DNA from 3 places in the Salinicoccus bachuensis genome. Region 2 is predicted to be linked to each of the others. Evidence: predicted binding sites of a transcription regulator. Region 2 holds the regulator's gene; each other region holds the start of a gene.
The links. Region 2 encodes CtsR, which represses protease genes until heat stress. Its sites were predicted from a motif close to ATGGTCAATAAAGGTCAAACA; they were not measured.
Positions count from the first base shown of each region.

Region 1: the regulator CtsR is predicted to act here: its motif matches at 1,391-1,411, upstream of clpP (ATP-dependent Clp endopeptidase proteolytic subunit ClpP).
Region 3: the regulator CtsR is predicted to act here: its motif matches at 1,248-1,268, upstream of clpB (ATP-dependent chaperone ClpB).

Region 1 is NZ_CP138333.2:432,202-434,475, forward strand. It holds gene RQP18_RS02240 (TIGR01777 family oxidoreductase) at 1-628, opposite strand, end outside; gene clpP (ATP-dependent Clp endopeptidase proteolytic subunit ClpP) at 742-1,335, opposite strand; tRNA gene RQP18_RS02250 (tRNA-Arg) at 1,515-1,586, shown strand; gene RQP18_RS02255 (threonine/serine exporter family protein) at 1,605-2,274, shown strand, end outside.
Region 2 is NZ_CP138333.2:2,508,178-2,510,451, forward strand. It holds gene RQP18_RS12665 (protein arginine kinase) at 1-606, opposite strand, end outside; gene RQP18_RS12670 (UvrB/UvrC motif-containing protein) at 560-1,078, opposite strand; gene RQP18_RS12675 (CtsR family transcriptional regulator) at 1,083-1,550, opposite strand; gene RQP18_RS12680 (NupC/NupG family nucleoside CNT transporter) at 1,755-2,274, shown strand, end outside.
Region 3 is NZ_CP138333.2:545,994-548,267, reverse strand. It holds gene clpB (ATP-dependent chaperone ClpB) at 1-1,189, opposite strand, end outside; gene RQP18_RS02825 (undecaprenyl-diphosphate phosphatase) at 1,372-2,196, shown strand.

The sequences.
Region 1 (2,274 bases), 540 kb from region 2:
GCAGGTCGTCGATATGGATCCAGCTGTACCACTGCTCTCCACTTCCCAGGGGACCTCCGGCACCGAGCCTGTAGGGAATGCTCATCTTCGGGAGGGCCCCTTCTTTCGCATCCAGGATGAGACCAAAGCGTGCACATACGACCCGGATACCGAGGTCCTCGAATTTCTTCGCTTCACCTTCCCATGCCACAACCGCCCTGGACAGGAAATCATGTGGGGCAAACTGGTCCGCTTCCGTATAGCGCACACTTTTGCTTACAGGGTAATAGCCGATGGCACTTGCATTGACGAGCACTTTGGGGGTGATGTCCGCCTGTTCCACCCAGCGTCTGAGCATGCGTGTTACAGCCACCCTCGAATCGAGGATCTCTTCCTTGTGCTCATCGGTCCACTTCTCTTCAAGGGAGGCACCGGCAAGATTGTAGATGACATCCACCTTGAGCGGCATGTCCTTCATCCATGAGTCATCCTCCGGACGATCCGGATCATACTTTATATAATGGACGAATGGATGGTCTGAATCGTCTTCACTCCGGCTAAGTATATAGACGTGATCCTGCTCCTGCCTCAATATATCCGTAAGCCTGGAACCGACAAAACCTGATCCGCCTGTTATCAATACATTCATATCATCACGCTCCTTAGTGTCATTATATCCTTTAAGGTGCGTACATAATCAGATTTCAACCAAAAAAAGAAAGCCGGGGGAAATTTTTCTCCCGGCTTTCTGTTATGAAGGGATCAGCCCTGAAGCTTTTCAGGCTCCATCACTTCGTCCACAAGACCGTATTCCTTGGCTTCTTCCGCTGTCATGAAGAAGTCGCGGTCCGTATCCGTTTCAATCTTATCCAGTGGCTGGTCGGTACGTTCAGCCAGAATCTTATTGAGCTTTTCCCGTGTTCTCAGGATATGCTTGGCTGCAATCTCTATTTCTGTCGCCTGTCCCTGTGCACCACCGAGCGGCTGGTGGATCATCACTTCGGCATTAGGAAGTGCGAACCTTTTGCCTTTGGTACCGGCAGCAAGAAGGAATGAGCCCATGGATGCCGCCATGCCGAGGCAGATCGTCTGTACATCCGGTTTGATGTGCTGGATTGTATCATAGATCGCCATGCCGGCCGTAACACTGCCGCCCGGGGAATTGATGTAGAGGAATATATCCTTTTCCGGATCCTGGGCCTGCAGGAAGAGCAGCTGGCTGACGACGGAGTTGGCCACGTTGTCATCGATGCCTGTGCCGATCATGATGATCCTGTCCTTCAGCAGTCTTGAGTAGATATCATAGGCACGTTCTCCGCGATTCGTCTGTTCAATAACTGTAGGTATTAAATTCATTGTATTACCTCCTGGGAATATGATTGCTATCATTCACTAATTTATTTATACCACATTAGTCAAATAAGGTCAAAAGAAAAACATCTGCTATAAAGAGTAAAATTAAGCCTTTAATTCATTTGTAATTATTGTTATACTTGTATATGCTTTATTAGGAAATACGAATATGATTTTATCATACCCCCGTGGTGTAATGGATAACACGTAAGATTCCGGTTCTTGAGATGGGAGTTCGATTCTCTCCGGGGGTGTCAATCGAGGTGGGCCGTGTGAGTGGCGAACTTGAGGTTATAGAAGCTCCAGATGAAGTCCTTAGCGAAGATTTTGTACGCGATGTATTCTACATTGCGATCAATTGTGGCAAGATGCTGTTGGAGAGTGGAGCGGAAACATACCGCATTGAGGATACGATGCTGCGCATCGCTTCCAATTACGGTATTGAAAATGCCCAGGTGTTCGTTACTCCCACGGTCATTATTTTTTCTTTGAACGATTATGCGCTGACACAGACACTCCGCATCGAAGAGCGCTCCAATAATCTGGAGAAGGTGATGGTCGTCAATGAGCTGTCCAGAAGCATCTCTGACGGGCTGACCCTGAAGCAGGCAATCAGAGGAATGGAAAAGATACATAACACCCGCTTTTTCCCTTTGTGGCTGCTCGTCCTTTCAGGGGGTGTCATCGGCACCATGTTCCTCCTGCTTTTCGAGGGGGTGGCGCGGGATTTCCCCGCCGCCTTCATCGGAGGGGCCGGTGGTGTATTTCTGATGGAGGGCATACAGCGCTATACGCGGGTGAAGTTCTTCACCGAGTTCTTTGCTGCCCTGTACATTGCGGTCATCTCGATCGCATTTGTCGAAACCGGCTATGGCCTCATGCTTGATACGATCATCATCGCAAGCGTCATGCCACTCGTCCCGGGTGTCCTCATCACGAATG
Region 2 (2,274 bases):
AAAGCCGAAACGGCTCAGATTCGCAGCCAGCGTCTGGATGCGGCTGCCGAACGTGAGCGCCGGCAGGTGGAGCATCACCGATGCCCGGAGGCCGGTGCCGACGTTTGTCGGGCAGGCGGTAAGATAGCCGTATTTTTCGTCAAATGCATAATCGACTTCCGACTCCAGCATATCATCGATCGCGTCCGCTTTTCTATAGAGGTCGATCATCGGGATGCCGACACCCATCGTCTGGATGCGCAGGTGATCCTCTTCGTTGACCATGATGGAAACGGATTCGTCTTCACTAATATAACTGAGGAGCCCCCGCTTCGTAAACAATGGGCTCACCAGATGCTTTTCAACCAGCAGGGCCTTGTCCTCGAACTGGAGGCCATTCATCTCCACACGCCGGTATCCATCCAGTACCGCTTCCAACTTCGCCAGCACAGGTTCGAGGCCACCATCGTCCTTCATCATGTAGGGGAAGGGGAGATGGCTCACGTTACGGGCCAGCCTGACCCGTGTGGACATTTCAACCGGCAGTTCCTCGACATCCTGCATCCATGGGCTGATATGGCTATATTCCATCACTATCACCTGCCTGTTCCAGCGCTCTGATTTCATCACGCACTACTGCCGCCTCTTCAAACTCCTGGGTTTCGACAAGCTTTTCAAGCCGGCCCCTCAGCTGCTCGAGCTTTTTCCTCGTTTTCAGATGGGCGCGGGATTTCACCGGCATCTTCCCGGCATGTTCCGACTGGTGGGCCTGCACCCTGCTGATGATGTCGGCGGCCTGGCTGCCGAAGGTGGCGTAGCAGTCCGGACAGCCGAATTTCCCCATCTGTACAATGGTGTTGATGGTGGAGCCGCATGTCCCGCACTGCTTCGGACGCCGCTGCGTCTGCTGCAGGGACGGGTGCTCGGACAGTGACTTGAGCAGCTTCTGGATGTTGAAGGTATCGTCCGGATAACTGAAATCATTCTCAAACGATGCGTTGGCGCACTGCTCACAAAGAAACTTTTCAGTCTTTTCGAAGCCGTTGCCCTTTGAGATATGAATGGTTGCTTCTCTTTCGTTGCATGATTCGCATTTCATCCAATCACTCCTCAGTGTAGAGAATGACATCAATCACCCTCGTCAGTATATTCGCACGCAGGCGATCGCGGTATGGCAGGTCGAGCATCAGCGATTCCCTCTCCAGGACCGCATCTATGATTTTCGCTTCTTTCATGGTAATCACTTCATTCTCCATCAGCGACTGGACGATATGCTTTGCATTCTGCTGCGAAATGCCATCGCCGATCAGCTGTTTCAGACGCGCCAGATACTCGGATTTGGAATGGGTCTCGACCTTGGTGATCCTGATGTATCCGCCACCGCCTCTCTTGCTTTCCACGGTGTAGCCATGTTCGTTGGTGAAACGGGTCTTTATCACATAGTTCAGCTGTGAGGGGACACAGTCGAATTTCTCTGCGATATGCGCGCGTTTGATTTCCACGACTTCACCGCCGGATTCTTCAATCAGCTGCTTGAGATACTGTTCGATTATATCCGACATGTTGCGCATTACATCACCCCTTTTGACCTTCTTTGACTAAATTATATATCCTATACTCAAATATGGCAAATGTAATGTTTTGCATATCCCCCTTTATTTCTGTAAACGTTTGCATTATAATGAATCGGGATGATTTTGTCACATGATTACATATACAGACAATAACGCCATGCTATATAATGAACACAACTTATCTTTTATGGGGTGAAATTCTTGAATATTCTAATGGGTATCATCGGAATCTTATTTACATTCTTCCTTGCATGGCTTGTCAGCAGCAACCGCAAGCTCGCTTTCAAAAAATGGAAGAACATTCTGATCCTGCTCGCCATCCAGCTGCTGCTCGCTTTCATACTTCTTTCCACTGGCGCAGGACAGGCTGTCATCGAATTTCTGGCCACCGGCTTCAACGCACTGCTCGGATTCGCTGCTGAAGGTGTCGCCTTTGTCATGGGTGACCTGACGACACTTGAAGATGGATCAGCTGCAGATGTATTCTTCTTCAACGTGCTGTTGCCGATCATCGTGATTTCAGCACTGATCGGAATTCTGCAGTTCACCAAAATACTGCCCATGATCATCCGCGCGCTCGGTTTCCTATTGACCAAAATTACCGGCATGGGATATCTCGAATCCTATAATGGTGCAGCATCCATGATCCTTGGACAATCCGAGGTCTTCATTTCACTGAAGAACCAGCTTGCGCACCTGCCAAAACATCGGCTCTACACGC
Region 3 (2,274 bases), 660 kb from region 2:
TCGCCTGGTCCATCAGGTCGATCGCTTTGTCCGGCAGGAAGCGGTCGGTGATATAGCGGTCGGACAGTTCAGCCGCTGCAACGAGGGCACGGTCGGTGATCCTCACCCCGTGGTGCACCTCATAGCGCTCCTTCAGTCCGCGGAGGATGGAAATCGTATCCTCGACATCCGGTTCCGGTATCTGGACCTTCTGGAAACGGCGTTCCAGGGCAGAGTCCTTTTCGATATACTCGCGGTATTCATTCAGTGTGGTCGCACCGATGCAGTGGAGTTCACCGCGGGCAAGCATCGGCTTCAGCATATTGCCGGCATCCATGGCGCCTTCGGTCTTGCCGGCGCCGACCAGCATATGGATTTCATCTATGAAGAGCAGGATGCGCCCTTCGGATTCCTTCACTTCCTTGAGGACCGCCTTCAGGCGCTCCTCGAACTCACCGCGGTACTTGGCACCGGCGACAAGTGCGGACAGGTCGAGTTCGAAGATGGTCTTATCGAGCAGGCTGTCCGGTACATCCTTGCGTACGATGCGCTGGGCGAGCCCTTCCACGATGGCCGTCTTGCCGACCCCCGGCTCACCGATCAGCACCGGGTTGTTCTTGCGCTTGCGGCTCAGTATGCGGATCGAATTGCGGATTTCCTCATCGCGTCCGATCACCGGATCCACATTGCCGCTCCGGACTTCCTCGACAAGGTCGCGCCCATATTTTTCAAGCACTTCATATTGCACTTCCGGATTTTGTGTTGTCACATGGTTTCCCCCTCTGACTTTGTTGATGATTTCCCTGATCACTTCATTCTTGTTCCCGACAGTATCCTTCAGGATCGGTTCCGTCTCGATGCCGGCCATCAGCATATGCTCGACAGATACATATTCATCCTTCATCTCGGCCATGATCTTCTCGGCCCGGTTCACAAGCTGCGTGAATCCGTTCGACATATACTGGCCATACTGGACATTGTCGCCTTTGACCACGTTGTACTTCGACAGCTTTTCATCATATTTTGCGAGCAGTGCGTCCACATCGATGTTCGCCCGTTCCAGTACATCCCGCGCCATGCTTTCGTCGACAGTCAGTAGTCCCTTCATGACGGCCTCCACTTCTATCGACTGGAGCTTCAGGTCCACGGAGATCGACTGTGCCCGTTCGATGATGGACTGCACGGTGTACGTCATTCTGTTGATATCCATATTCATCACCTCTTCTGCGAAAATAAAGGGCTGTTTTTCTCAAAATTCATGGGAATAATGTTTGACCTTTTTTGACCTTTAACTATATTATACACTCTCGACATGAATTTTCAAGTAATTGATGGCTTTTATACGGCATTTATTTTATATTAATATTCTAGGGTTTCATAGGAGGTTGAATCATGGACATCATGGAAATTATCCGTTACATATTTTTAGGGCTGCTGCAGGGGTTCACTGAACCCATACCCGTTTCATCCAGCGGCCATCTCGTCATCGCCCGGGAAATATTCGGAATCGAGGCGCGGGGGCTGTCATTCGAAATACTGCTGAACACCGCTTCGCTCGTCGCAATCCTGTTCATCTACCGGATGGACATTACGGCAATTGTCATCAATCTGAGCCGGTTTCTTTTCAAAGGGGCACGGGATGAGGAGGCGACAGAAGACTTCCGCTATACCATCTATCTCGTCATCGCCACCATTCCGGTCGGCGTCCTCGGCATCCTGCTCAAGGACATCATCGGGGACAACGTCTCCATGCTGACGGTCGGCCTGATGCTGTTCGTCACCGGCATTGCACTCTGGTTCATCAAGAACAAACGGGGTGTAAAGCGGGATGGGGACCTGAACGTCAAGGATGCCATCATCGTCGGACTGGCCCAGTGCGTCGCACTGATGCCTGGTGTGAGTCGCAGCGGTGCGGCACTCGTCGGTTCGATGGCTGTCGGCATGAACCAGAAGAACGCCCTCCGGTTCGTCTTCCTGCTCTACATTCCGGTGTCGCTCGGCACAGCGCTGATCTCCGTCGGGGACCTTGTAAACGACCCCGAGATCATGTCGCTCGCCGTTCCTTACGCACTTGCCTTCATCGCCAGCATCATCGCCACATACTTCGGTCTGAAGTGGCTGCAGGGTGTGATGGAGCGGGGGAATCTCGCAATATTCACCTACTACTGTTTTGCGCTGGGTTCATTCGCCATCCTGTATCATATATTCTTCCTGTAGACTGCCCCTCATTATTGAGGGGCTTTATTCATTCTGCATCCTCCATACCCGTATAAGGGGGATTGGACACAAAAAAAT